2 linked regions of the Phreatobacter stygius genome follow. The protein of the gene in region 1 interacts with the protein of each later gene in a pairwise test. Links are inferred from orthologs where the notes say so. Each region holds a gene or a part of one and is shown on either strand. Other genes may lie near its edges.

The links.
Region 2: the proteins of E8M01_RS09340 (region 1) and grpE interact in binary tests that used the Escherichia coli proteins (3 or more experiments, as listed by UniProt). The link is inferred for Phreatobacter stygius from one-to-one orthologs.

The regions. Positions count from the first base shown.
Region 1 is NZ_CP039690.1:2,047,735-2,062,237, reverse strand. The notes cover bases 6,480-9,386. They hold E8M01_RS09340 (Nramp family divalent metal transporter), read right to left. Parts: upstream 8,662-9,386; coding sequence 7,297-8,661; downstream 6,480-7,296. Other genes in these bases: E8M01_RS09330 (cation:proton antiporter domain-containing protein), read left to right, coding at 9,196-9,386; E8M01_RS09335 (helix-turn-helix transcriptional regulator), read right to left, coding at 8,841-9,128; E8M01_RS09345 (lysozyme inhibitor LprI family protein), read left to right, coding at 6,826-7,251; E8M01_RS09350 (hypothetical protein), read right to left, coding at 6,480-6,703. Also shown: E8M01_RS09390 (Bug family tripartite tricarboxylate transporter substrate binding protein), read left to right, coding at 69-1,040; E8M01_RS09385 (hypothetical protein), read right to left, coding at 1,056-1,292; rplS (50S ribosomal protein L19), read right to left, coding at 1,496-1,879; tRNA (guanosine(37)-N1)-methyltransferase TrmD, read right to left, coding at 2,032-2,730; E8M01_RS09370 (HAD family hydrolase), read right to left, coding at 2,727-3,392; ribosome maturation factor RimM, read right to left, coding at 3,389-3,913; rpsP (30S ribosomal protein S16), read right to left, coding at 4,089-4,448; ffh (signal recognition particle protein), read right to left, coding at 4,513-6,060; more of E8M01_RS09350, read right to left, coding at 6,281-6,479; more of E8M01_RS09330, read left to right, coding at 9,387-10,956; E8M01_RS09325 (VOC family protein), read left to right, coding at 11,002-11,361; E8M01_RS09320 (IclR family transcriptional regulator), read right to left, coding at 11,371-12,213; E8M01_RS09315 (cysteine hydrolase family protein), read left to right, coding at 12,682-13,260; E8M01_RS09310 (LLM class flavin-dependent oxidoreductase), read left to right, coding at 13,313-14,431; E8M01_RS09305 (SDR family NAD(P)-dependent oxidoreductase), read left to right, coding at 14,451-14,503. UniProt on the Escherichia coli protein: H(+)-stimulated, divalent metal cation uptake system. Involved in manganese and iron uptake. Can also transport cadmium, cobalt, zinc and to a lesser extent nickel and copper. Involved in response to reactive oxygen.
Region 2 is NZ_CP039690.1:3,438,857-3,453,390, reverse strand. Bases 1-2,938 are described here. They hold grpE (nucleotide exchange factor GrpE), read left to right. Parts: upstream 1-1,116; coding sequence 1,117-1,761; downstream 1,762-2,938. Other genes in these bases: lepB (signal peptidase I), read right to left, coding at 2,412-2,938; E8M01_RS16155 (trimeric intracellular cation channel family protein), read left to right, coding at 1,766-2,389; E8M01_RS16165 (2-dehydropantoate 2-reductase), read left to right, coding at 1-1,023. Also shown: more of lepB, read right to left, coding at 2,939-3,131; hisS (histidine--tRNA ligase), read right to left, coding at 3,196-4,683; E8M01_RS16140 (hypothetical protein), read right to left, coding at 4,793-5,479; E8M01_RS16135 (glutamate--cysteine ligase), read left to right, coding at 5,805-7,175; E8M01_RS16130 (GFA family protein), read right to left, coding at 7,201-7,602; E8M01_RS16125 (LysR substrate-binding domain-containing protein), read right to left, coding at 7,607-8,488; E8M01_RS35080 (DUF1127 domain-containing protein), read left to right, coding at 8,684-9,019; E8M01_RS16115 (sulfite exporter TauE/SafE family protein), read left to right, coding at 9,290-10,069; E8M01_RS16110 (DMT family transporter), read left to right, coding at 10,066-10,950; E8M01_RS16105 (PaaI family thioesterase), read right to left, coding at 10,953-11,435; E8M01_RS16100 (MarR family winged helix-turn-helix transcriptional regulator), read right to left, coding at 11,497-11,955; co-chaperone GroES, read left to right, coding at 12,154-12,444; groL (chaperonin GroEL), read left to right, coding at 12,497-14,137; E8M01_RS16085 (ABC transporter substrate-binding protein), read left to right, coding at 14,348-14,534. UniProt on the Escherichia coli protein: Participates actively in the response to hyperosmotic and heat shock by preventing the aggregation of stress-denatured proteins, in association with DnaK and GrpE. It is the nucleotide exchange factor for DnaK and may function as a thermosensor.

The sequences.
Region 1 (14,503 bases):
TCCTTTGGCGCCTTGCGCCATGTCATTTTCCGTGCTCCGCACAGCGATCGATTTCCGGAGCCTGTCCCATGCCTGCCGTTTCCCGCCGCGCCGCGCTCGGCCTCCTGTCCTCGGCGCTCGCCGCGCCGGCCTTCGCGCAAGCCGATTACCCGAACCGGCCGGTGACCGTGGTGGTGCCGCAGGCGCCCGGCGGGGCCAATGACATCATCGCGCGGATCATCGCCGAAAAACTATCCGAGGTGATGGGCCAACGCTTCGTCATCGAGAACAAGGCCGGCGCCGGTGGCAATCTCGGCTCGCAGGCCGCCGCCCGTGCGACGCCTGACGGCTACACGCTGCTGGTCACCATTTCGGCGAGCCAGGCGATCAATCCGGCGCTTTATGCCCGCACCGGCTTCGATCCGGTGAAGGATTTCGCGCCGATCTCCATGCTCGGCACCGTGCCGAACGTGCTGGTGGTCAACCCGAACTTCCCGGCCAGGACCGTCGCCGACCTGATCCGCATGGCCAAGGAAAAGCCCGGCGACTATCATTATGCCTCGGCCGGCAACGGCACGCTGAACCACCTGGTCGGCGAGATGCTGAAATCGCGCGCCGGCATCGACCTGAAGCACATCCCCTATCGTGGCATTGCCCCGGCGCTGAGCGATGTCATCGCCGGCCATGTGCCGATCACCTTCTCCAACCTGCCGGCGGTGATCAGCCAGATCCAGGCCGGGACGGTCAGGGCGCTCGGCGTGTCGACGCAGAAGCGCAATGCCAACATTCCCGACGTGCCGGCCATTGCCGAGACCGTGCCGGGTTTCGACGCCGAATTGTGGATCGCCATCTACGGGGTTGCCGGCACGCCGCAGCCGATCATCGACAGGCTGGTGAGGGCGACACACGAGGCGCTGGCCAAACCCGATATGAAAGCGAAATTCGCCCAGCAAGGTGCCGACATCGTCGCCTCGACGCCGGCGGAACTGGCGGCCAAGCTGGAGGCCGACCTGAAGGTCTGGGCCGAGATCGTGCGGACATCGGGCGCCAAGATCGAGTGACCGCCCGAGCGGCCGTCATCGGCCTTGCGGCATGCGCGGCGCGCCACGGCAGATCCCGCCGGGCGCGCCGGCGTCGTCGCAGAACGGGCGGCAATTGCCGGATTGCCGGCAAGCCTGGTCGACCCAGCGCTCGCCGGTCGCCTGCCAGTTCCAGTCGGCGCATCCGGCGAGCAGCAGAGCCGCGCCGATCAGGGCCAGGACCGCGCCGGCGCGCCGGCGCGGGGAGACGGGCATGGAAGGATGGCCGGGCATCAATGCTCTCCGTTATGGAGGCATTGCCTTAGCATATTTAATTATTGTTTTGCGATAACTAATTTCTGAAATGCGACGGTGCAGCCGCGTCTGGACCGTCATCCCGGTCGATGCCTTGCCGGCCAATAAAAACGGGGCCCGAAGGCCCCGTCGAAATTCTCAGCAAATGCCGGTCGCCGAAACGGCGATCACTGCCTTGGCGATCACTTGGCCTTGGCGTTCGGCTTGTTGTCGGCGCGCTCGGCGATACGGGCCGACTTGCCGCGACGATCACGCAGGTAATAAAGCTTGGCGCGACGGACCTTGCCGCGGCGCACCACCTTGATCGAGTCGATCGACGGCGAATAGACCGGGAAGACGCGCTCGACGCCCTCGCCATAAGAAATCTTGCGAACGGTGAAGCTCTCCATCAGGCCGCCGCCGGAACGCGCGATGCACACGCCTTCATAGGCCTGGACGCGGCTGCGGTCGCCTTCGCGAACCTTCACGTTGACGATCACGGTGTCGCCGGGAGCGAAGGTCGGGATGGTCTTCTCGCCGAGAACGCGAACGGCCTCTTCGGCCTCGATGGTCTGGATCAGATTCATGGGTCTCGTCCTTGTGGCCGGCCGACAGCGGTCCGGCATGTTTTTGGTCTTGATTCGAAGGGTGGGCGCGAGCGCCCGGTTGTTCCTCGGCTGAGGGGCTTTCACCCCTGGTGCCATCGGAGGCGGCTCGATACGCCAAAATGGCGTAGTTGTCACCCCTTCTTGGCTGAAATCGCCGACCAAAGATCCGGTCGCCGCTCGCGGGTGATCCGTTCGGCTTCGGCGCGCCGCCATTTGGCGATCTTGCCGTGGTCGCCGGAGGTCAGAATGGCGGGGATCTCCCGGCCTTCGAACAGCTGCGGCCGGGTGTAATGGGGGTATTCGAGCAGGCCGGCCTCGAAGCTCTCCTCCGTGCCGGACTGGTCGTGGCCCATGACGCCCGGCAGAAGCCGCACCACCGCATCGAGCAAGACCAGCGCGGCGATCTCGCCGCCTGACAGCACATAATCGCCGACCGATACCTCTTCGAGACCGCGGGCTTCGATGATGCGTTCGTCGACCCCTTCGAACCGGCCACAGAGGATCATCGCACCCGGGCCGGCGGCGAGCTCGCGGACACGGCCTTGGGTCAAAGGCCGGCCGCGCGGCGACATCAGCAGGCGCGGGCGCGGATCGTCCGATGGCGAGGCGGCGTCGATGGCGCGCGCCAGCACATCGGCCTTCATCACCATGCCCGGTCCGCCGCCGGCCGGCGTGTCGTCGGCGGTGCGGTGGCGGTCCCGGGTGAAATCGCGAATGAACACGGTGTCGAGCGACCAGGCCTCGCCCATGGCTTTGCCGGCGAGGCTTGCCCCCAGCGGTCCCGGGAACATCTCCGGATAGAGGGTGAGAACGGTCGCGCGGAACATCAGGCGGGTACCGTCAGGCCTTGAAGGTCGAAACCGGTGAAATCGGTGATCGTGGCGATCCGGTTGGGAAATTCGGCGAAGGCTTCCGGCGCCAGCATGGTGGTGACCGCCACCGCCCGCATGCCGGCGCGCCGGGCGGCCTCGACGCCGAGCGGCGCATCCTCGAACACCAGGCAGCTTTCGGGCGGCACGCCGAGCAGCTCGGCGCTCTTCAGGAAGATGTCGGGATTGGGCTTGCCGCGCAGCCCCATGGCGGGCGAGGCGATGGCCTTGAACCGGCGCCTGAGGTCGAGCGTATCGAGCACCACGGCGATATTGTCGGGTGGCGCGGCAGTGGCGACCGCCGAAGGCAGGTGGAGCGCGTCGGCGGCGTCGAGCAGCGCGGTCAGGCCGGCCAGCGGTTGGGCATGGGGTTTGTAGGCGGCGCGGTAGAGCTCTTCCTTCTCCTCGGCCAGCGCCGCGCGGCGCTCTTCGGTGAGCCCGGGGAAAAGGCCCGCGAAGATCTCGGGCAGCGAACGGCCGGCGGTCTGGACGAAATGCTGGTCGCGGTCGAAGGGCAGGCCGTGGCGCCGGTGAAAGATTTCCCAGGCGTCGTCGTGAAAGCGCATGTTGTCGACAATGGTGCCGTCCATGTCGAAGATCAGCGCGCGGACCGGATCGCTCATTGCGGCTCCTCCTCGTCCTCGAGCAGGCCCGGCGGCGGATCGACGACCAGCTTGCCGCCGGCAATGTCGACGGAGGGCACCACCGCCTTGGTGAACGGGATCATCACGGCCTTGCGGCCACGGCGCGCCACGTCGATGATGTCGCCGGCGCCGAAATCGAACACCGCGGTGACCGTGCCGATGGTCTCGCCGGCAGTGGTCACGGCGGTCAGGCCGATCAGGTCGGAATGCAGGAATTCATCCTCGTCCATCGGTCCGGCGAGCCGCTCGCGCGGCACCAGCAGGTCGAGATTGGTGACCGCCTCGGCGGCATTGCGATCCCTCAGCTCCGTGACCCGCGCGACCAGCACTTCGCCGGCCGGGCGCACCGTTTCGAGCGTGAAGGTCCGGCCGTCACGGGTGGTCAGCGGCGAATAGCCGAGGATGGCGGTCGGGTCCTGGGTGTAGGACTTCAGACGCACCTCGCCCTTGATGCCGTGGGCGGCACCGAATTTCGCGACGAGGACGAGATCGGAGGGCATGATGCCTCTCTCCAGGAATCTGGCCATGCCGGCCGTTGCCGCCGGCATGGCCCTGGCCGAGCCGGCGGTCCGGCGAAGGGTCTTGCCCGCCACCTCCCGGTCAGGGGAGGTGGGCGATTGATGTGTCCTGGCCGGCCGTGGCGAGGCGCCGGGGGCGCCCACGGCCGGATCAGGCTCAGCCCTCGGCCGGGGCTTCGGCTGCGGCGGTCTTGGCGGCGCGCGACGCGGCGCGCTCCTCGGCCTTCTTGCCGGGCTTGGCCTTCTCCGGATTGCTGCGGGCTTCGCGCTTCATCAGGCCTTCGGCATCGAAGAAGCGGGCGACGCGATCGGTCGGGGTCGCGCCCTTGGCAAGCCAGGCCTTGGCGGCCTCGAGATTGATCTCGTAACGCTTCTTGTCCTTGTCGAGGATCGGATTGTAGGTGCCGAGCTTCTCGATGAAGCGGCCGTCGCGCGGCGAGCGCGAGTCGGCGACGACGATCTGGTAGAACGGGCGCTTCTTGGTGCCGCGACGGGCGAGGCGGATCTTGAGCGACATGGGGTGTCTCCTTGTAACTGTCGTTCGTGATGTCAGGTGAATGCGATGTCGTGGGTCCGGCGGCTCATTTCTTCTTGCCGCCGAAGGGAAAACCGGGAAGCCCCGGAAGCTTGCCGCCGAACCCCGGGAAACCCGGAGGCAGGCCGCCGCCTGATGGCAGGGTTGGCATCTTGTCGGGCAGGCCGCCCGGCATGCCGCCGGGCAGTTTCTTGGCCATGTCGGCGAGCATTTCCGGGGTCGGCTGCGGCATGCCGCCGCCGCCACCCAGCCCGAACATGTTGGCAAGGCCGGCCATCGGGCCACGCTTGCCCTGGGCGCCGCCCATGGACTTCATCATGTCGGCCATGCCGCGATGCATCTTCAGCAGCTTGTTGACCTCTTCCGGCGAGGTGCCCGAGCCCTTGGCGATGCGGCGGCGGCGCTTGCCGTCGATTTCTTTCGGATTGCGCCGCTCCCAGCGGGTCATCGCCTGGATGACCGCGCGCTGACGCTTGATGACCTTGTCATCCATATTGGCGCTGGCGAGCTGCTGCTTGGCCTGTTTCATGCCGGGCAACATGCCCATCAGGCCCTGCATGCCGCCGATCTTCAGCATCTGGTCGAGCTGCTGGCCGAGATCGTCGAGATCGAACTTGCCCTGCTGCATCTTGCGGGCAATGGCCATGCCCTGTTCGGCATCGATGCTTTCAGCGGCTTTCTCGACCAGCGAAACGATGTCGCCCATGCCGAGGATGCGGTTGGCCACGCGCGAGGGGTGGAAATCCTCCAGCCCGTCCATCTTTTCGCCGGTGCCGAGCAGCTTGATCGGCTTGCCGGTGACCGCACGCATGGACAAGGCGGCGCCGCCGCGGCCATCGCCGTCGACGCGGGTCAACACGACGCCGGTCACATTGACCCGGCCGGTGAAGGAGCGCGCGACATTGACCGCGTCCTGGCCGGTCAGGCTGTCGACCACCAGCAGCGTCTCATGCGGCTTGGCGGCGCGCTCGACCTCGGCGACCTCCATCATCATGGCTTCGTCGACATGGGTGCGGCCGGCGGTGTCGAGCATCACCACGTCGTAACCGCCGAGCCTGCCGGCCTCGATGGCGCGCCGGGCGATCTGGACCGGCGACTGGCCCGTGACGATCGGCAGGGTATCGACGCCGATCTGCTTGCCGAGGCTGGCAAGCTGTTCCATGGCCGCCGGTCGACGGGTGTCGAGCGAGGCCATCAGCACCTTTTTCTTCTGCTTTTCGAAGAGGCGCTTGGCGATCTTGGCGGTGGTGGTGGTCTTGCCCGAGCCCTGCAGGCCGACCATCATGATCGGCACCGGCGGCACGGCGACGAGGTCGATGGCGACGCCATCGGTGCCGAGCGTGTCGACCAGCGTGTCGTGGACGATCTTGACGACCATCTGGCCGGGCGTGACCGATTTCAGCACCTCGGCACCGACGGCGCGGTCGCGCACCTTGTCGGTGAAGGAGCGGACGACTTCCAGCGCCACGTCGGCTTCGAGCAGCGCGCGGCGCACCTCGCGCATCGCCTCCTGGACATCGGCTTCGCTCAGCGCGCCGCGCCCTTTGAGACGATCGAGGATGCCGGACAGTCGCGTCGACAGGCCTTCGAACATGGTCGCTCCAAAGTTCATCACCGGGATCGCCCGGAAATGGTCACGTCCGTCGCAAACCGCAACGCCGAACACGCCCGAGGGCGCTCAGCGCTGTCGGGCGGGAACCTCCGGGATCAGGGTCCCGGTCGGCGAAGGCAGGTCTCGGATGAACGAGAGTGGTTGGGCGGATAGAGCCAAAGGGCCGGTGAGTCAAGAAAAAGCCGGCCGGAGCGCGCCGATCTCAGCTCTCCGGCCGGCTGCAGGCACGCGCCAGATCGTCGAAGGCGAGCCGCAGCGTCTGTTCCGACCGGGCGATCATCCGGCGCGCCTCGTCGGTCTCGCAGTTCCACCGGGCGGCCGAGCGGGCAGCGAGCGACCGGCGGAAATGGGCAGCGACGACCTCGAGCGAATTCGGCGCGACGCAGCCCCGCACGATCCGGCGGACCCTGAGCTCCAGGGCCGGTGGCCGGCCGCAGGCGGTGAGGAAGCTCTCGACCAGGGCGTAACGGTCGACCCGCTGGAACAGCTGGTCCTTCTGGCCCGCTGTCAGCATGTCCAGCCGATAGGTGCCCTGGCTCTGGGCCCGGGCCGGTGCGCCGGCAAGACCGATGGCCACCAGCGACAGGGCGGCAATGATGAGGCTGCGGAGACGATGCGGCGGCATGGCAGTCTGCTGGGGAATCGCGCTTTGTGCGCTCGACCCTAGCCGATCCGGCGAGCCGGGCAATGCTATCGGCGGCTGGCCTCGGCTGGTAGATTTGGCCTTACGGGAGAACAGGAGACCGCATGCACCGACGCCATCACCCGACCGGCCTCACGATCGCTGTCCTGCTGGCCATGATGACGGCGATCCCGCCGCTCGCCGCCCAGCAGAAGGGACTGGCCGATCGCATCCTGGCGCAGCCGGCCCAGGCCAAGCCGGCCAATTGCGACAGCGGCAACCGCATCGACCTGGAGCTCTGCGCGGTGGCGCGCTTCAGGAGCGCCGATGCCGAACTCAACCGGGTCTATCGGGAGCTTGCGGGCGACACCCAGAATCGCGATCTGCTGCTTGGCGCCCAGCGGGTCTGGCTCGCCTATCGTGATGCCACCTGCGCCTGGGAACAGGACCGGCTGCGCGGCGGAACGGCGGCAACGCTTTATGCCATCAATTGCCTGGCCGCGGTGACCGAGGCCCGGACCAGCTATCTCGTCCAGGCCAGCGGACCGTGACCGGCCGCTGGGGGCCGGAAGCCGCCAGCGTGACAGCCGCCCGCCTCAGCCGGTGGCGAAATCGATGATGATCTTGATGTTCAGCACGATCAGGGTCACCGCGATCAGCACCGCGATCGCGGTCAGCCAGCGGGGCGAGACCAGCTCGCCCATCCGCCGGCGCGACGCGCTGAGATGGATCAGCGGCACGATGGCGAAGGGCAATTGCAGCGACAGGATGACCTGGCTGAGGATCAGGAGCTTGGCGGTCTGGCCTTCGCCATAGAGGATGGTCACGACGATCGCCGGCACGATGGCGATCGAGCGGGTGACCAGGCGCCTGAGCCAGGCCGCGATGCGGATGTCGATGAAGCCTTCCATGATGATCTGGCCGGCCATGGTGGCGGTCACCGTCGAGTTCAGGCCGCAGCACAGGAGCGCGATGCCGAACAGGCTTGGCGCGATCGCCGAGCCGAGCAGCGGGGTGAGCAGGGAATGGGCCTGCTGCAATTCCTCGACGCCGGTATTGCCCGTCTTGTTGAACGCGGCGGCCGCCAGGATCAGCAATGAGGCATTGATGGTCAGCGCGAACATCAGCGCGAAGGTCGAATCCAGCGTCGCATATTTCAGCGCTTCGCGTTTTTCCGGGACGCCTTCGCCAAAGGCGCGCGTCTGCACGATGGACGAGTGCAGATAGAGATTATGCGGCATGACGGTCGCGCCGATAATGCCGAGCGCCAGATAGAGCATGTCGGGATTGGTGACGATCCGGGTGGTCGGCGCGAAGCCCTTGATCACCTCGCTCCAGTCGGGATTGGCCATGGCGATCTGGACCAGGAAGCAGAGCGCGATGACGCCGATCAGCGTGATGATGAAGGCCTCGATCCAGCGGAAACCCTTGGTCTGCAGCCAGAGGATCAGGAACACGTCGAGCGCGGTGATGACCACGCCGATTTCCAAGGGGATGCCGAACAGGAGGTTGAGGCCAATGGCGGTGCCGATCACCTCGGCGAGGTCGGTGGCGATGACCGCGACCTCGGCCAGCACCCAGAGCGGCCAGGCGGTCCAGCGCGGATAGGCGTCGCGGCAGGCCTGGGCGAGATCGCGCCCGGTCGCAATGGCAAGCCGGGCGCAAAGCGACTGCAGGATGATCGCCATGATGTTGGAGAGCAGGGCGACGAACAGCAGCGCGTAGCCGAACTTGGAGCCGCCGGCGAGCGAGGTCGCCCAGTTGCCCGGGTCCATGTAACCGACCGCGACGAGGTAGCCGGGACCGAGAAAGGCAACAAACTTGCGCCAGGGCGTGCCCTTCGTCGGAACACGGATCGTGCGGAACACTTCGACCAGCGATGGTCCGCCGCGCGCCCGCCGCCAGCCTTCCGGAGCAGCGTCGCAGTCCTTCGTGCGGGCTACGGTCAGTCGGTCATCCAAGGTCGTGATCTTTCATGGCTGCTTGTGGTCCCATGGCCGCCGGATGGCGTCAAGGTTTTTGCAAATCATTTGCAACAAGCCTCCCGCGCGCCTCGGTCATGGCCGGTGCCGACGGCCGATCGGCGCGGCCGTGGCGCAGTCGCCAAGGGCGGCCGTCATCCCCGGGCATCGGGTTTGTCCTAAGAAGGCTTGGACCGCTTGAGCCGGACGCCGAGACCGTCCTCGCCGTCGGGAAGCAGGCAGATTCCGGCGGCCTGGAAGGCCTGGACGATCTGCGCTTCGGTGGCGGCGTGCAGGTCGTGATGGCCGCCCTCGAAGCCGCGAATGGTGCTGCGCGAGACGTCGGCGAGGCCCGCGAGACGTTCCTGGGACCAGTCGAGCAGGGCGCGGGCGGCCCGGCACTGTTCAGGCAGCAAAATCATCAGACCGTGAACACCGTTGGCCTTGCATGGATCGGATAATTTCAACCATATTGGTTGAAATAGAGCAAGCGCCCTCCACCCGCCCGATTGTTTGAAAGGCCATTCCCAGCCCATGCATCATGACACGCCGCTGATCGCCACCATTGTCGCGGGGCTCGGACTGGCCTTCGTTTTCGGCGCCATCGCCAACCGGTTCCGGGTGCCGCCGCTGGTCGGCTACCTCCTGGCCGGCGTCCTGGTCGGGCCGCACACGCCTGGCTTCGTCGCCGATCAGAAGCTGGCGCCCGAACTCGCCGAGATGGGTGTCATCCTGCTGATGTTCGGCGTCGGGCTGCATTTCTCGCTGAAGGACCTGTTGTCGGTGCGCACCATCGCGCTGCCGGGGGCCGTCGTGCAGATCGCGGTGGCGACCGCCATGGGAGCCGGCCTTGCCTGGGCGCTGGGCTGGAGCTTCGGGGCGGGGCTGGTCTTCGGCCTGGCCCTGTCGGTCGCCAGCACGGTCGTGCTGTTGCGCGCCATGCAGGAGCGGCGGCTGATCGACACCGAGCGCGGCCGCATCGCGGTCGGCTGGCTGATCGTCGAGGATCTGGCCATGGTGCTGGCGCTGGTGCTACTGCCGGCGCTCTCCGGCCTGCTCGGCGGCACCAGCCAGATGGCCGCGGCCGATCCGCTGGTCGCTTATCTCGGCCTCGGCGTCGGCGGTGCCATTGCGCTGACCGTCGTCAAGGTCGCTGGTTTCGTCGGCCTCATGCTGGTGGTCGGACGGCGGGTCATCCCCTGGATCCTCCACTATGTCGCCCATACCGGCTCGCGCGAATTGTTCCGGCTCGCCGTCTTGTCGATCGCGCTCGGCGTCGCCTTCGGCGCGGCCAAGCTGTTCGGCGTGTCATTCGCGCTCGGTGCCTTTTTCGCCGGCATGATCATGAGCGAGTCGCAGCTCAGCCACCGGGCGGCGGAGGAATCGCTGCCGCTGCGCGATGCCTTCTCGGTGCTGTTCTTCGTGTCGGTCGGCATGCTGGTCTCGCCGGTCAGCCTGATCAACGACTCCGGCGCGGTCATGGCGACCCTGTTCATCATCGTGATCGGCAAGTCGGTCGCGGCCTTCCTGATCGTGCTTGCCTTCGGCTATCCGCTGGCGACCGCGCTGATCATTTCGGCGAGCCTGGCGCAGATCGGCGAGTTCTCGTTCATCCTGGCCGAGCTTGGGGTTCAGTTGTCCTTGTTGCCGGAACGCGGGCGCGACCTGATCCTGGCCGGCGCCATCCTGTCGATCCTGGTCAATCCGCTGGCCTTCGCGGCGGTCGGCTGGCTGAAGCGGCTGGCCGACCGCAAGGAACCCGCCCCGCCGGATGCCGCGGCCTCGGCCGGCGGGCCTGTTCCGGCCGCGGTGCCGGCCGCGCATGACGATGATGACCTACCGGAGGCGACGGCCCTGACCGGACATACCGTGCTGGTCGGTTATGGCCGGGTCGGCAGCCTGGTCGGCGCCGGCCTGAAGCAGCAAGGCCAGCCGTTTCTGGTCATCGAGGATGCCGACAAGCTGGTGGCGCAGCTGCATGCCGAGGCGATCGAGACGATCACCGGCAATGCCGCACGCGGCGACATCCTCAAGGCCGCCAATGTCGCCGGCGCGAGCCGGCTCATCCTGGCTATCCCGAACGCCTTCGAGGCGGGCCAGATCATCGACAAGAGCAAGGCCGCCAATCCCGGCATCAGGGTGATCGCGCGGGCCCATTCCGATGCCGAGGTCGAACACCTGACCGGGCTTGGCGCCGATGTGGTAATCATGGGCGAGCGCGAGATCGCCAAGGGCATTCTCGATCACGCCGGGAGGGCCCCGGCCGATGGCGGCGCGACCCCGCAGGCGGCGTGACCGGGGTGCCGGCAAGCGCGGCGGAGCATGGCCAAGAGGTCGGACATGAGGGTCAAGCGGATCGTCGCCAATCTTGGTGCGGCGGATGTTTCGGTGGCTAAACGCTTCTACCAGGATGTGCTCGGCCTCGATCTCCTGATGGATCACGGCTGGATCGCAACCTATGGCTCGGACCAGGCGATGAGTGTCCAGGTCAGCATCGCCTCGCAGGGCGGCTCGGGCACGCCGACGCCGGATCTGTCGATCGAAGTCGACGATCTCGACGCCGCGCTCCAAGGCATGAAGGACGCCGGTTTTCCGATCGCATATGGGCCGGCGGACGAGCCCTGGGGCGTCAGGCGTTTCTACGTCCGCGACCCCTTCGGCAAGCTCGTCAACATTCTCGTGCATGCCGGGCGAGGCTGAGGACACGACCTAGAATATCGTACTGCTCTCAATGCTGTTGCGAAACGCGATCAGCCTGGGGCCGAGCTCGTCATATATCACCGACCTCGTCATGCGATAGATCGGGCCGCCGACGCTGATGACATAGATCTGCCGCCGATCGGGGCGGCTGAACGGCACTGCGATGGTTCCGATGTCCTCGACCCAATCACCGAGGCTTATCGCGAAGCCATACTGCTGGTAGTGGTCGATCTGCTTGTCGACGTCCTCTCTGGACAGGCCGTCATTGACCATCTGCCGGGCAAGCTCACCCAACTGAAGCTGCAGCTCGCCCTGGGTGAGGGCGGCCAGATAGGCTCGCCCCATGGCCGTGGTGAAAAAGGGAATCCGGAAGCCCGGATAGACCTTCAGGCCGACCAGCGCGGTTCCCTCCCAGGTGTCGATGTAAAGCATCGAATCCTTGTCGCGAACGCCGAGCCCGATGTTCAGCCCGGTTTCGTTGGCGAACTGCTGCATCATCGGCCGGAGATTGCCGCGAATATCCGCGTCGGCCCGCGCCACGAATCCGAGGTTCAGCGCCTTGGGACCCAAATGATACATCCGCTGCCGCTGGTCGAACGACAGGAAGCCGCTTTTGGCGAGGGTGAAGGTGATCCGCGAGACGGTCGCCTTGGGCAATCCGGTTCGGGTCGCAAGCTCGTGATTGCCGAGCTGGCGGTCGCCCAGATGAAAGGCGCCCAGGACCTCCAGCCCGCGGGCCAAAGCGGCAATGACCTGGCTGTCATCCGCATTGTCACCGGTCAGATCGTTGCCGCTCCCGCCCTGGCGGACCTTCGATCTCGTGGCGGGCGGCGTGCTGCTCTTGATGGCCATGACGTGATCTTGCGGTTGGCAAAAGCGGGGCACAAGGCCCGGCGCGATGGAAATGTATTCCAATACCTGGCGCAAATCCAGGCTTTTGCCACGACCGGCCCGGCGCGCCGTCGATCGGTTATCTATTTGATATTAGATGGCTAATTCGAACGGATCGTCGGGCCAGCGGTTGCGGCGCCGAAGTTTCCTGTCGCAGGGGTTGACAATGTCGCCGCTCGCCATCAGAAATAATGGAAATCAATTCCAAAAAAAGAGAGCTCAATGACTCCTCACTCGGGAAACGCCGTTCAGGGCCATCAGCAAGACCTGCAGGTCGCGACAGCCGGCCGGCCGCGCCGTCGCTCCAGGCGCGTGCCGTAACCCCGCACCACCGCTCGCCGTGCTCGCACGGCCCACCACAAACCGTCAGCTCCGCTGACCGCGCAACAGGCGCGGCGTGGCCGGCTGTCCCGTGAAGGAAGTAATCCGATGTCGTCAGCATATCTCGTTCTCGATCTGCAGAACGATCTGGTCCACAAGGACGGGCCGAACGGCGCCGGACCGCTCGGTGAGCAGGTCCGCGGTCGCAATGTGCTCGCCAATACGGCGGCCGTGATCGAAAAGGCGCGAGCGGCTGAGGCTCCCGTTGTCTTTGTGCGGGTCGGCTTCTCCAGCGACTACCGCGAATGCTCGTCGACCTCGCCGATGTTCAACGCGATCAAGACATACGGGATTCTCAAGCTGGACTCCTGGGGAACCGAGATTCATCCCGATCTCGACCGTCGCGAGACCGATCTCCTGGTGACCAAGCACCGGGTCAGCCCGTTCTACGGCACGAACCTCGAAGTCTTCCTGCGCGCCCATGGCATGACGCGCCTCGTGATGTCGGGCGTGTCGACGGCCGCGGTCGTCCAGGCCGGCATTCGCGAGGCTCACGACCGCGATTACCACTGCGTCGTGGTCGAGGATTGCTGCGCGGCGGCGACGGCGAAGGAACACGAGGACTCGATCGCGATGCTCGGCCGGTTCTGCGCGATCACCACCTCCGACGCCGTGTCGTTCGGCTGATGTTCCCGTCACGGCCTTCCAGCGTCACGACGGATGGCACGGAGCCAAAATCATGAACCGCGAAGAATTGCGCGAATACCGGCGCCAGAACATTCCGATCTTCAATGATCAAAAGCTCAAGCTGGGCGTGTTCGCCATGAACTGCAGCGGCGGCAGCGTCATTACGACCTTGCCGACCGAGCATCAGATGTCCTGGCAGCAGAACCGCAACATCATCCAGCTTGCCGACAGGATGGGCCTGGAAGTGGCCTTGCCGATCGGCCGATGGAAGGGCCAGGGCGGCCAGTCCAACCACAACGGCACAAATTTCGACGTCTACACCTGGGCGGCCGGGATGGCGGAGGCAACCGACAGGATCATGTGCTTCGCGACCTCCCACGTTGGCCTCACGCATCCCGTCGTGGCGGCCAAACAGGCGGCAACCATCGATCACATTTCGAACGGGCGGTTCGGCCTCAACGTGGTGATGGGCTGGTTTCGTTCCGAAATGGCAATGTTCGGCACCGGCCTGCGTGAACACGACGATCGCTATCGCTACGGCGAGGAATGGCTGGAGGTGGTCAAGCGGCTGTGGACCGACCCGGGTGAGTTCGATTTCAAGGGCCAATATTTCGATCTGGCGGGACTGGAATCGAGCCCCAAGCCGCTGCAGCGGCCCGGTCCGGTTCTGGTCAATGCCGGCACCTCGCCGGCCGGCATCGAATTCACCGCGCGCAATGTCGACATCAGCTTCGGCTCGCCGTCGCGGCCTGACGACATCGAGCGCCTGTTGAGCGTCAAGGCGCGCGCCGACAAGGAATATGACCGCGATGTCGCCCTGATGTGCTCGGCGCTGGTGGTCTGTCGCGACACCGAGGCGGAGGCCCAGGCGGCGTTTCAGAGCATTCTCGATCACGGCGATTGGGAGGCCGCGCGCAGCATGATGGCGACGCTCGGCATCGAAAGCGGCTCGTTCAAACAGGGTTTCGAGGAGCGCGCGCGCAGGTTCGTGGCGGGTTACGGCACGCACCCGCTGATCGGCACGCCGGAGCAGATCGTCGATCAGATGAACGACTATGCCGGGCGCGGCGTGCATGGCCTGGTCATGTACTTCGTCGACTACGCATCCGAGCTCACCTATTTCCGCGACAAGGTGATGCCCTTGCTGAAGCAAAGCGGATTGAGACATTGAGCGGGGAATGGTGATGCGGATGAGCCAGGCCCTCAGTGGCAAGACCGTTGTCGTGACCGGTGCCCGCGGTGG
Region 2 (14,534 bases), 1.4 Mb from region 1 along the record:
GCAACCCGGTTCGTCATTGTCGGCGCCGGCGCCATCGGCTGCCATGTCGGCGGCCGGTTGGCGGCAGCGGGCGAGCAGGTGGTGTTCGTGGCGCGGCGGCGCATTGCTGATGCGCTGGAAGGCCATGGCCTCGTGGTCAGCGACCTCGACGGCTTTCGCGCCGCGCTCGAACCAAGATGTTTCGTCGCGGTCGACACCGTCGCGGAGGCCGCGGCGGGTGGCCAGCCGAGCTTTGTCCTGTTGTGTACCAAAGGCGGCGCGACCGTCACGGCCGCCGGCGAGATCGGCGCAGCCTTTGCTCAGGGCACGCCGATCCTGTCGCTGCAGAACGGCATCGACAACGGCGATCGGATCCGCAGCGCCGCACCCGGGTGCCAGGCGCTCGCCGGAATGGTGCCGTTCAACGTCGTGCTGACGACGGGCAGCGACGGCCGGCTGACCGCCCATCGGGCGACGTCGGGCCAGTTATATGCCGAAGACCATGTCGCATGCCGGTCCGTCGAGGCCGCGTTCGCACGGGCCGGGCTGCCGCTCAAACTGGCCGCCGACATGGCCGCGGTACAATGGGGCAAGCTCCTGTTGAACCTCAATAATCCGGTGAATGCGCTGGCTGGACTGCCACTGCGCGAGGAGTTGCTGGATGCCGGCTACCGGCGCGTGCTGGCGGCACTCCAGGACGAGGCGCTTGACGTGATGCGCAAGGCCGGCATCAGGCCCGCCAAGGTCGGCGCGGCCCCGCCGCGCCTCATCCCGACCATCCTGCGCCTGCCGACCTGGGCTTTTTCGCGCATCGCCGCCAGCATGCTGAAGATCGATTCGTCAGCCCGCTCGTCGATGTGGGACGACATCCACGCCGGGCGGACGACCGAAATCGACGATCTCTGCGGTGCGATCGTCCGCCTGGCGACGGCGCATGGCCTGACCGCACCGAAAAATGCCGCGATGGCAGATCTGGTGAAACATCCCGGCGGATCGCGGCGTTATTCCGGCCCAGACCTGCTACAGCGCCTTCACCAGCCATGATCGGTCCCTGCCCCGCGCGTCGCCAACCTTGATTTCCGGCGCGCAAGGCTCGATATCGGGCCCAACCCCTTTGTCCGTAGTCAGCGAGTTGCCATGAACAACCCGAATAAAGCGCATGAGTTCGCGCCCATCGATGATGCCCCGGCCCACGAGAACCCGCCGGGCGCCGATCCGGCCCTGGACGTGCCCAAGCACGAGGAGGCCGAGGGCGACACCGGCGATCCGCGCGAGGCGGAGCTTGCCGCCGCGCGCGCCGAGGCCCGTGACATGAAGGACCGGCTGTTGCGCACGCTGGCCGAGATGGAAAATCTCAGGAAGCGCACCGAGCGCGAAGTGGCCGACGCCAAGGTCTATGGCGTCGCCTCGTTTGCCCGCGACATGCTGAGCGTCGCCGACAATATCCGCCGCGCCTTCGACAGCGCGCCTGCCGAGGCCCAGGCCGAAGACGGACCGCTGAAGGCCTTCGTCGACGGCATCAGCCTGACCGAGCGCGAACTGCTCAAGACGCTGGAGAAGCACGGCGTCAAGAAGATCGAGCCGGACGGCCAGAAATTCGACCCCAACCTGCATCAGGCCATGTTCGAACTGCCCAATCCGGACGTGCCCAATGGCACGGTGGTGCAAACGGTCCAGGCCGGCTACGTCATCGGCGAGCGGGTGCTGCGCCCGGCCCTGGTCGGCGTCTCCAAGGGTGGGCCGAAGACGGCTCCGGCCGCGGCGTCCTCCGAAGGCGCATGAGGGAGTGACCGGGGTCCAGCCGGCCATCGAGCTGATCGGCGTGGGCGTCTTCGCCCTCACCGGAGCGATGGTCGCGGCGCGCAAGTCGATGGACCCTTTCGGCTTCATCATGCTCGGCACCGTGACGGGGATCGGCGGCGGCACGCTGCGCGATCTCCTGATCGGGGCGACGCCACTGGCCTGGATCTTCGATCCGACGGTGGTCATCATCTGCGCCGTCGTCTCGATCGTCGCCTTTTTCACGGCGCATCAGTTCGAGAAGGAAAGTCGCGCGCGGATCCTGCTCTGGGCCGACGCGGTCGGACTTGCGCTATTTGCCGTCAGCGGCACGGCCAGGGGTTTCGCGGCCGGCGCCCCGGCGATCTCGGCGATCCTGCTCGGCGTCGTCACCGCGACCTTCGGCGGCATCATCAGAGACGTCATGGCCGGCGACGTGCCCCTGGTGCTCAAGCGCGACATCTATGTGACCGCGGCGCTGGCCGGCGCGATCGTCTTCGCCCTGACCTCGTCGGTCGTCCCCTCGCCGCTTCCCGCGCTGTTCGGCTTTGCGGTCGCCTTCGTCGCGCGGGCGCTGGCGATCACCCATGGCCTGTCCTTGCCGCAATATGGCAGCCGGCGCGACGAGTAACGGGCGAGCGATCCCCCGGGCCTTATTCGACGCGCTCGAGCATGCGACGCGGCGCGCAGCGCAGGCCGGCCTCACCGGCGCAACTGGCGAATGAATAGAGGATCGCGTCGGCGCGGCCGATCAGGTTCTCGACCGGCACGAAGCCCATCGACGAGAACCGGCTGTCGGAGGAATTGTCCCGGTTGTCGCCAAGCATGAACAGCCGGCCTTCGGGAACGATCGCCTCGGCCATGTCGCTCATCGGGCTGCGCCGGTCGCGCAGCAGGATGGTGTGTGGCTCGGCGCCGGGAAGGGTCTCCCGATAAGCGGTGACGGCGACGATCGCACCGGACGGGTCGCGATAGGTCCAATGGCCGGATTCGGCGAGCGGCACCGCGGCACCGTTCAGCCAGACGCGGCCCTCGCGGATCGCCACCCGGTCGCCCGGCAGGCCGACCACCCGCTTGATGAAGTCCTCGCCCGAGACCGGGTGGCGGAACACCGCGACATTGCCGCGCGCCGGCATGGCCGCCGGAATGCGGCCGGTCTCACCGGGGAAGCGCGGCAGGTAGTCGCCGCCGACCAGGGAGAAACGGCTGTAGCCATAGGGGAATTTGACCGCCGCGACGCGGTCGCCAACCTCGAGCGTCGGCACCATGCTTTCGCTCGGGATATGATAGGTGGCAAAAGCAAAGGAGCGCAGCACCACCACGATGGCCAGCGCGCCGATGATGGTGTTGGCGAGGTCGCGAATCTTCGACATGAAAAGGGGTCCGAACGATGCGGCCGGACCATCCTTGTCGAATGCGGCCAGGATGGGGCGGTCTTCAGCTCTTGCTCAGGAGGTCCTGGATCGCCTGCACCAGTCCGGCGCGCGGGGCGGCGAACTGCGCCGGCCGCGCCGCCCGCCATTCGGCATTGTCGGTGATCGACTTGGCCGCTTCCGCGCCGGCGACCAGATCCTTGATCATCACCTCGCCGGCGGCGAGTTCGTTCGAGCCTTGGATGATCACCGCCGGCGCGCCGCGCCGGTCGGCATATTTCATCTGCGCCTTCATGCCGGACGAGCCGAGATAGATCTCGGCCCGAATGCCGGCGCGGCGCAGTTCGGTGACCATGGCCTGGTAGTCGGCGACCCGGTCCTTGTCCATGACCAGCACGACGATCGGGCCGGGGATGGCGGCGGCGTCGAGCTTGCCAAGCGATTTCAAGGCGGCGGCGAGCCTGGAGACGCCGATCGAGAAGCCTGCGGCCGGCACCTCTTCGCCGCGAAAGCGGGCGATCAGGCCGTCATAACGGCCGCCGCCGGCGACCGAACCGAAACGCACCACCTGGCCTTCGTCATTGGTGACCGGGAAGGTCAGTTCGACCTCGTAGACGGGCCCCGTGTAATATTCGAGGCCACGCACGACCGAGGGGTCGATGACGATGCGGTCCTCGCCGTAACCGCCGGCGGCGAACAAGCCGGCCATGGTGCGCAATTCGCCAACCCCGGCCGCAGCGCGTTCGAAGCCGTCGACAACCCGATCGAGATTGGCCAGCGTGGTCTGAGCGTCAGCCCCCTTGGCCGCGGTGAAAGCCAGCACGCGGCTGATCGCCGGCTCGTCCAGCCCGGCGCCCTTGGTGAAATCGCCGCTTTCGTCCTTGCGCCCGGGCCCCAGCAGCAGCCCGACCCCCTCGGGGCCGAACTTGTCCAGCTTGTCGATTGCCCTGAGCACAGTCAGCCGCTTGCCGGCATTGTCGTCGCCGCCGAGGCCGATCGCCTCCAGCACGCCGTCGAGAACCTTGCGGTTGTTGATCCTGACGACATAGTCGCCGCGCTGGATGCCGAGCGCTTCCATGGTATCGGCAGCCATCATGCAGATTTCGGCATCGGCTGCCGGCGTCGCCGAGCCCACGGTGTCGGCATCGAACTGCATGAACTGGCGGAACCGGCCGGGGCCGGGCTTCTCGTTGCGGAAGACATAGCCCGCGCGATAGCTGCGATAAGGTTTCGCCAGGGCGTCGAAATTCTCGGCGACGTAGCGCGCCAGCGGCGCGGTCAGGTCGTAACGCAGGGACAGCCACTGCTCGTCGTCGTCCTGCAGCGAGAAGACGCCCTCGTTCGGCCGGTCCTGGTCTGGCAGGAACTTGCCGAGCGCATCGGTGAATTCGAAGGCCGGGGTCTCCACCGCCTCGAAACCATAGAGCTCGTAGACCTTGCGGATGGTCTCGAGCATGGCATTGGTGGCGGCGATCTCGGCCGGCCCGCGATCGGCGAAGCCGCGCGGCAGGCGGGCCAGGGGGCCGGCTTTCTTTTTCGGATTCTCGGACATGAGGCGGCCTTTTGGCGCGAAACTTCAGGCCCGCTTGCTAGCGCACCCTCGGTTCGATGTCGACCGCAGGCCGGATCGGCGGCCAGCTGACCCGGATGTCTCGCACGGGCTATGGCTTGACGGTAAAAGACAGGTCGAACGAGGTCTGCTTGCTGCCGGCGCGGTCACGCACCGTGGTGCGCACGACATAGTCGCCAGGCTCGACGCCCGAGAAGGAATAGGTGACATAGACGAAGAATTCGCGATTGCGCCGCCGGCTGGCGGTGGCGATCGTGTTGAAGGCCTGCTGGGCGACCAGCGCCTGGCCGTCCTTGGTGCGCAGCTCGAAGTCGAGCACCAGGTCGGTGCGGAACAGATCGCCGGAGCGGCGCCAGCCCTGGCCGTTGAGCTCGACATAGACGAGCAAGGGCTGGCCGGCGTCGAAACTCGATGAATCGCGCGGGTTGAACACGCCATAACCCTGCGGCTCCTCGGCGACCAGGGTCGCCCGGCGCACGGTCAGCGGCATGCGTTCCCAGATCGTCACCGCGGCCTCGTCGAGGGCATCGAGCGCCTCGGTCGAACGGCCGGCGCTGGCCGCCTCCTGGGCCCGCTTGATGGCGGCGGAGATGTCGACCGCAGCCGGGCCAACCGGCGCCGGCAGCACGGTGTCGGGCGCCTGCTGGACCGGCGGCACCGCCTGCTGCACGGGCGCCGGCGTCGCCCCGGTCGAGGGCGGGGTCTGCGCTTCAGCGGCGAGCGGCCACGCGAGGAGGCCGGCGGCGAGCGCACAGCGTTTCAGGGCGGTCGGATGCATTGGCGAGACTGGCCTCCGGTCGAATCGCGAGCCTGACGATATCATGGCCGCCATATCATGCCCGACCGCCCGGCAAGATGACTTGGCTCCGGCAATATGACTTGGCTGCCGCGACGGCTGAGCCTGAGAGGCTGGGGCAGGACGCAGCGGGGAGCGGCCATGCAGCCGCCTGGTCAGGGCTGCATTGTGTTTGCCGGATGGCAGCACTATGACCGTCTCCCCTTTCGAAATGGTCGCGTCATCGTTATCTCCCCGGACTATCCCGCCTCCGCGGCGTCGTGGTTTGTTGCCCGGCCCGTAACCGCCTCCCGCTCAGGACATGCCGATGGCTCGTGATACCGTCGACCTCACGCCGATCGAATCTCGCGACGAACTGGTCGCATGGATCGAAAAGGGCGTGAAACCGAAAGACCGCTTCCGGGTCGGGACGGAGCACGAGAAATTCGGCTTCTACCGCGCCGATCATCAGCCCGTGCCCTATGGCGGCCCACGTGGCATCGCCAAGATCCTCGAAGGCATGGAAGGATTGCTCGGCTGGGAGCCGATTGTCGACGACGGCAATATCATCGGGCTCGCCGATGTCACCGGCGGCGGCGCGATCTCGCTGGAACCTGGCGGCCAGTTCGAATTGTCGGGCGCGCCGTTCGAGACGCTGCACCAGACCTGGATGGAGGCACATGCCCATTTCGCCCAGGTGCGCGAGATCGCCGATCCCATGGGCATCGGCTTTCTCGGGCTCGGCATGAGTCCGAAATGGTCACGCGCCGAAACGCCGGTCATGCCGAAATCGCGCTACCAGATCATGACGCGCTACATGCCGCAGGTCGGCAGCCTCGGCCTCGACATGATGTACCGGACCTCGACCGTGCAGGCCAATGTCGACTTCGGCTCGGAAGCCGACATGGTCAAGAAGCTCAGGGTCTCGCTCGCCTGGCAGCCGGTCGCCACCGCGATCTTCGCCAATTCGCCGTTCACCGAGGGCAAGCTCAACGGCTATCTGTCGTTCCGCTCGGCAGTCTGGCTCGATACCGACAACAACCGGTCGGGGATGCTGCCTTTCGCCTTCGAGGACGGCATGAGCTTCGAGCGTTACGTCGACTATGCGCTCGACGTCCCCATGTATTTCGTCAAACGCGGCGACATCTATCATGATGTCGCCGGTGCCTCGTTTCGCGACCTGATGGCGGGAACGCTCAATTCACTGCCCGGCGAGCGCGCGGTCTTGTCCGACTGGGTCAACCATCTCGGCACGATCTTCCCCGAGGTCCGGCTCAAGCGCTATCTGGAAATGCGCGGCGCCGATTCAGGACCGCTGTCGCGGATCGTCGCGCTGCCTGCCCTGTTCGTCGGCCTGCTCTATGATGACGGTGCGCTCGATGCGGCCTGGGACATCGTCAAGCACTGGACCGCGGAGGAGCGGCAGAAACTGCGCGAGGACGTGCCGAAGCTCGGTTTCAAGGCCGAGATCCGCGGCATCACGGTGCAGGAACTGGCGCGCCAGATGCTGACGCTGGCGCGTGCCGGCCTGCGCCGGCGCGACCGTCTCGACATCAATGGCTGCGACGAGACGCGTTACCTCGAGCCGATCCAGATGATCGTTGACGACGGCCGCACCGCCGCGGAGACACTGATCGAGAAATATCTTGGCCCATGGCAGGGCCAGATCGAGCCGGTGTTCGACGAACTGGCCTATTGATCACCTCGCGCCGCGTGCCGGCGCGTCACACCGCCGGGTCGCGCGGCCCCGGCCATTGGTCGCGGGCGGCCGGATCGACAACCGTCATGCCGATGCCCTCGGTCGCGCGCACCGGCACCGCCGACGGGTCGAAATCATCCAGGCAGAAGATATTGACCCCGTAGTGGTCGGGCGCGGCGCGCTTGCGGTGAAAGGTGTAGATGCCGCAGACCGAACAGAAATAGTGCTTGGCGCGGCGCGTATTCCATTCATAGAGCCTCAGCGCGTCGGCGCCGGACAGGATGGTCAATTGGCTCTCGTGGACCTTGGTCATGAGGGCATTGCGCTTGGCGCAAAGCGAACAGTCGCAGGTCGTCAGCTCGACGATATCGGCATCGAGCCGGAAGCTGACCGCGCCACAATGGCATGAGCCGAAATGGCGCCCCATCGGACTATTCGGCGGCTTGCGCGTGTTCGCTGAGGTTGTCGAGGCCGGACACCACGTGGTCGGCCAGCGCGTCGGCGAGCGCCGACATTTCGTGGGGGTTGCGCAGCAGCGCGATGCGCACGCTCGGCAGCGCCGGGAAGCCGTCCGCGGCCTGCAGCACACGCATGCCGGGACGCAGGGCCGATTCCGGCAGCACCGAGACGGCGAGCCCGGCCATGACGGCGGCACCGACCGCGGTCGAGTTCCAGCTGGCATAGAGGATGCGATAGGCGCGTCCGGCGCTCTCCAGCCTTTCGGTGGCGGCGCGGCGCCAGTCGCAGGTCGGCCGGCCGACGGCCAGGGGCACCGGATCGTCGCAATGGACCGAAGCGCGGGCGGAGGCGACCCAGAGCAGCTGTTCGCGCCGGAACACCAGGGCCGGGCCCTTTTCCGGCCGATGGGTGATGATGGCGATGTCGAGATCATTGGCCTGAATGCGTTCGGCCAGCATGGACGAGGGTTCGCAGACCACCGTCACTTCGGCCCGCGGGTTCGACCGCGAGAACCGCGCCAGGATTTCCGGCAAATAGCGGTCGGCATAGTCGTCCGGCACGCCGAGTCGGACCCGGCCGGTCAGTTCGGCGCCGGAAAAGGCCGAAACCGCCTCCATGTTGAGCTTCACAATGCGCCGGGCGTAGTCGAGCAGGCGCTCGCCATCCTCGGTCAGCCGCGAAGCGCGGCCGTCGCGTTCGAACAGCGCCTTGCCGACCCGCTCCTCCAGCCGCTTCATCTGCATGGACACGGCCGACTGGGTCTTGAACACCACGTCCGCCGCCCGGGTGAAGCTGCCGGTATCGGCAATCGCCATGAAGGTTCGCAATTGATCGATGTCGAGAAGAATGGCCATGGGGTGCCCAAAAGGTTCGCATCAACGTCTCTGATGAGAGACATTAAAAACATTCGCTTCAATGATCAATCTCAATGTGCGATCGTTTGCCCATCGGAAAGCGTCCATTCGCACGGGAGATTCCCGGCCGCACGTGCCACCCGGCACGAGCGTCAGGTGCTGCTTGTCCGCATGATGTCTGAAAGGAGACACCTCATGGCTATGATCACCGCTACTCTCGCTTCCGCCTTTTTCTCGGTGGTCGGCGTTGCGCGTCGTCAGGTCCAGGTGATCAATTCCTGGCGTCAGGCGCGACAGGACTATGCTGCCCTGTGCGAGATGGACGACAAAACGCTCGCCGACCTCGGCTTGTCGCGAGGCGATCTTCGAGACGCCACGGCAGCCGGATATTTCGGCGATCCGACTGTGATCGTCGCGACCCGTGCCGCCGAACGTGGCCATGGCCGCCGGCCGCAGGTAGTCGCCGTCACCGGCCCGTCGATCGTCCCCGACGTCGTCAGTCATCTGCCGCGCGTCGCCACCTGCAATTGATCCCAGGCGTTTCTCCGTTTCAGTGGAACGGAGAAACGCCTGGCCACGTTGTTCCCACGCATTTTGCGCGGAGAGCCTTACCCCGCGCTCCGCACAGCCTGTCCCGAGGGCCGGTCGTCCCCTCGCCCGCCACTCGGGACAACCTCAAGCCGCCGTGGTCCGCCGCGGCGGCTTTTTTCTTGTTTCCGCGCGCGCCATCGCAAGGCCGCGCATGGTTGCATCGCTCCGGCCGACCTATCGCGACCCGCGCAACGCAGATAGCAATCGCTCATGACGCTTGCGGCCTTCCCAACCGATCCAGCCTTTTATGCCGTCGGCATCACCGCGACCTTCCTGATGGGGCTCGGCAAGGGCGCCTTCGGCGGCGGCCTGGCGATCCTCGGCATTCCGCTGCTGGCGCTGGTCATGGATCCGATCCAGGCGTCGATCGTCACCGCCCTGCTCGTCGCCTTCATGGACATTTTCGCGATCGGCAGCTTTCCGCGCAGCGCCTGGTCAAAGCCCGATCTGGCCTGGCTGCTGCCGGGCCTGGTCGCCGGCACCCTTGCCGGGTTCATGGTGTTTGAATATGTCGACCAGCGCGTTCTCGCGCTGATCATCGCAGTGATCACGCTTGCCTTTACCGCCCGCTATTTCCTGAAAACCGGCGCCGCCGCGCCAAGCCTGCCGGTATCGCCACGCCTGGCGCTCGCCGCCAGTGCCGGGGCCGGCTTCACCACCTATATCGCCCATGCCGGCGGCCCGCCGCTCGCCATGTATCTGCTGCGCCGCGATCTGACCAAGACCGCCTATGCGGCAACCACCATCGTCGTGTTCACGCTCGGCAATCTGATCAAGCTGCCGGGCTTCGTCTATTCGGGGCTCGACCAGCCGGGGGTGTTCGTCAAGGCGCTGGCGCTCGCGCCGATCGTGCCGGTCGGCGTGCTGATCGGCCGGCGGCTGCATGACGGCCTGTCGCGTGAAAAGCTCTACGGTCTTTGTTATGGCCTGGTCGGAATCGCCGGCGCCAAGCTGCTCTGGGATGCGATCCGCGCATTGTGGCCGACATGACGACCCGCCCATCCAAATCGCCAGTTCCCATGCCATTCCTGGTCGGAGCCTTCGGGGTCTTCCTGCTGGCGCTGATGGACGCGCTGATCAAGAGTGTCGCCGCGGCCCATGCGACACCCCAGATCGTGTTCATGCGCTTTGCCTGCGGCCTGCCCTGGGCGATCCTGGCGCTCGCCGTGCTGCGGCCGCCCATGCCTGGCAGGGAAATGGTCCGCGCCCATCTGTTCCGCGGCGCACTGGTGGTGCTGACCGCCGGCCTGTTCTTTTATGCCCTGGCCAAGCTGGAGCTCGCCGAGGCGATCACGCTCGCCTTCCTGTCGCCGCTGTTTCTCGCCGCACTCGCGGCCCTGATCCTCAAGGAAGCGATTTCTCCGGCGGTGATGATCGCCATCGTCGTCGGTTTCATCGGCATGGCGATCATCGTCGCCGGCAAGGTCGGCGGCGGCGTGTTCGATCTCACCCGCATTCTCGGCATCGCCGCGGCGATCCTCAGCGCATTCTTCTACGCAGCCAATCTGGTGCTGCTCAGACAACGCGCCCAGACCGACGCGCTCGGACTGATCGTGCTGTTCCAGAACCTCTTCCCCATGCTCATGATCGCGCCCTTCGCCTACATGGTCTGGGAGACCCCGGACCCGCGCTCCTGGGTGCTGTTCGCCGGCATCGGCCTGCTCGGCCTCGCCGGCCACCTGTGCATGGCCTGGGCCTTTGCGCGCGCCAATGCCGGCCCGCTCGGCGTGCTCGAATACAGCGCGCTGATCTGGGGCTCGGCGCTCGGCTATCTCGCCTTCGGCGAAGTGCCCAGCTGGACGACCTGGGCCGGCGCGGCGCTGATCATCGCCGCCTGCCTGGCGGTCGCGCGGCGGCAAACCGGCCGCTGAGGTCAGGCTGCCGGCGGGCGGGCTTCGAAGATCATGCAGGTTTCGGTGCCATGGGCGATCAGACGGCCCTTGGCGTCGGTCAGGCGCGCCTCGGACGTGGCGATCCGGCCGCCGGCATGAATGACCTTGCCTTCGCAGCGCAGGACGCCGGCGTCGGGCAGAAGCGCGCGGACATAATTCACCTTCATCTCGACAGTGGTATAGCCCTGCCCCGCCTTGATGACGGTATGGACGGCGCAGCCGAGTGCCGAATCCAGCATGGTGGCGTGCCAGCCGCCATGGATGGTGGCCAGCGGATTGTAGAAATCGGCTGACGGCGTGCCCTCGAACACGGCCTTTCCGGGCTCGACCTCGACCAGCAGGAAACCCATGGTCTTGGCGATCGGCGGCGCCGGGTGGCGCCCGGCAAGCATGTCGCGCAGAAAATCGATGCCATCCTGGGCGGCGGCTTCAGCGGGCGGAACAACACCGTAATGAATCGTCATCTGTCACCTATCGTGTAACTGCACGTTACGGATGCTGCCACGGCCGGTCAAGCGCCGCCGCTCAGGCCTCGCGCGCCTTCAGCGTCCTGCGAATGGCGCGCAAGCCCTCGCGGGTGTCGTGCCACAGCGCCGCGCCCACGGCTCCCTCCATCCGGGCATGTTCAGCCTCCCAGAGCGGGATGGCGGTGGACAGGAGGCCGGTGCCGGTCTCGGTCAGTTCCGGCTTCATCGCCCGGCCTGGGCCGCTGGAAACGCTGACCAGGCCGGATGTCTCGAGCCGCTTCAGATTGCGGGTCATGGTGGTGCGGTCGAGCGCCAGCACATCGGACAAGGCGGTAACCGAGGCCACATGTCCCGAGGCCAGCGCCGCCAGGATGTTGAACTGGGTCACCTCCAGGCCGAGCGGGGCGAGGATCCGGTTATAGGCGCGCGTCACCGCATGGGCGGTCATGCGCGTCTGGAAACAGATGCAGGAACGCGCGATCCGCGTCAGCGTGGCTTGATCGGGGGCCGTCTTCATGTCGTCACGATCCGGCGAGACAAGGGCGACGTCAAGTTTTGGTCGCGAGCGGCGCGTTCTTGACTCTCTCCGGCCATACGCTTATCTCCCCGACCAGCTGTTAGCAGTCACGCTACACGAGTGCTAACAGCTCGGCCGATCTCGGCCGCCACGATATTCTGCGGCCTTCGCGCCGCTCATTTCAGGGACCATCAACCCATGAAGTTCCGTCCGCTGCACGACCGCGTGGTCGTTCGTCGCCTGGAGTCCGAGGAGAAGACCAAGGGCGGCATCATCATCCCGGATACCGCCAAGGAAAAGCCGCAGGAAGGCGAAGTGATCGCCGTCGGCGCCGGTGCCCGTGACGAAGCCGGCAAGCTGGTTCCGCTCGACGTGAAGAAGGGCGACAAGGTGCTCTTCGGCAAGTGGTCGGGCACGGAAGTGAAGATCGACGGCGTCGACCTCCTCATCATGAAGGAGAGCGACATCATGGGCGTGATCGCGAAGTAATTTCGCACCGCCCAGCCCCTCCCCTTTAGTTCTTTCCGACAGGAGTAAGCCAATGGCTGCCAAGGACGTGAAATTCGCCCAGGACGCGCGCGAGAAAATGCTGCGCGGCGTCGACATCCTCGCCGAAGCCGTCAAGGTGACGCTCGGCCCCAAGGGCCGCAACGTCGTCATCGAAAAGTCGTTCGGCGCGCCGCGCATCACCAAGGACGGCGTCACCGTCGCCAAGGAGATCGAGCTCGCCGACAAGTTCGAGAACATGGGCGCCCAGATGGTGCGCGAAGTGGCCTCGAAGACCAACGACCTCGGCGGCGACGGCACCACCACCGCCACCGTTCTCGCCCAGGCGATCGTCCGTGAGGGCGCCAAGTTCGTCGCCGCCGGCATGAACCCGATGGATCTGAAGCGCGGCGTCGACCAGGCTGTGCTCGAGGTCGTCAAGACCCTCGAAAAGTCGGCCAAGAAGGTCAAGTCCTCGGCTGAAGTCGCCCAGGTCGGCACCATCTCGGCGAACGGCGACAAGCTGATCGGCGACATGATCGCCAACGCCATGCAGAAGGTCGGCAACGAGGGCGTCATCACGGTCGAAGAGGCCAAGAGCCTCGACACCGAAGTCGACATCGTCGAAGGCATGCAGTTCGACCGCGGCTACCTGTCGCCCTACTTCATCACCAATGCCGACAAGATGATCGCGGATCTCGAGGATGCCTATATCCTCATCCACGAGAAGAAGCTGACTGGCCTCCAGGCCATGCTGCCGGTGCTCGAGTCGGTCGTCCAGACCGGCAAGCCGCTGATCATCGTCGCCGAGGACGTCGAGGGCGAGGCTCTGGCCACCCTCGTGGTCAACAAGCTGCGCGGCGGCCTGAAGGTCGCAGCCGTGAAGGCTCCGGGCTTCGGCGATCGCCGCAAGGCGATGCTCGAGGACATCGCGATCCTCACCGGCGGCCAGGTCATCTCCGAAGACCTGGGCATCAAGCTCGAGAACGTCACTCTCCAGATGCTCGGCCGCGCCAAGAAGGTGCTGATCGAGAAGGAAAAGACGACGGTCGTCGACGGTGCCGGCAAGAAGAAGGACATCGAGGCCCGCATCGGCCAGATCAAGGCGCAGATCGAGGAGACCACCTCGGACTACGACCGCGAGAAGCTGCAGGAGCGTCTGGCCAAGCTCGCCGGTGGCGTGGCGGTGATCAAGGTTGGCGGTGCCACCGAGATCGAAGTCAAGGAGAAGAAGGATCGCGTTGACGACGCGCTCAACGCCACCCGCGCGGCCGTGCTGGAAGGCATCGTCCCGGGCGGCGGCGTCGCTCTGCTCCGCGCCAAGGCCAGCATCGCGAAGCTGAAGTCGGAGAACGTCGACGTTCAGGCCGGCATCAATATCGTGCTGAAGGCCATCGAAGCGCCGATCCGTCAGATCGTCGAGAACGCCGGCGTCGAAGGTTCGATCGTGGTCAACAAGATCATGGAGAGCAAGTCGGCGACCTACGGCTTCAACGCCCAGACCGAAGAATATGTCGACATGTTCGATGCCGGCATCGTCGACCCGGTGAAGGTGGTTCGCACCGCCCTGCAGAACGCCGCCTCGGTGGCTTCGCTGCTCATCACCACGGGCGCGATGATTGCCGAAGCGCCGAAGAAGGAAAGCGCTGCTCCGGCCATGCCGGGCGGCGGCGGCATGGGCGGCATGGATTTCTGATCCAGCCACTCCAACCTCCACGCATACGGAAGGGGCGCCGCAAGGCGCCCCTTTTCGTTTGGCCTTGCCGGCATCGGGCAAGCCCTCCGGGCACGCAAAGCTGTCCAGCCATTGGCACCGGCTTTCGACCGTGGGAGTTTAAGCGATATCGAGCCGCCTGGATCCGCGGCTGGCTGATCCACCCGATGTGCAGCGAAACGGGAGACTGACATGCGACGCCGTAGCTTCCTCACCGGCGCCCTCGCCGCGGCGGCCTTGCCGCGTTCCACCCTGGCCCAGACGCCCTCCCGCGCGAATGTGCTGAAATATGTGCCGCAGGCCGATCTGACCGTGCTCGACCCGATCGGCACGACGGCCTATGTCACCCGTCACCACGCCCTGCTGGTCTATGATCAGC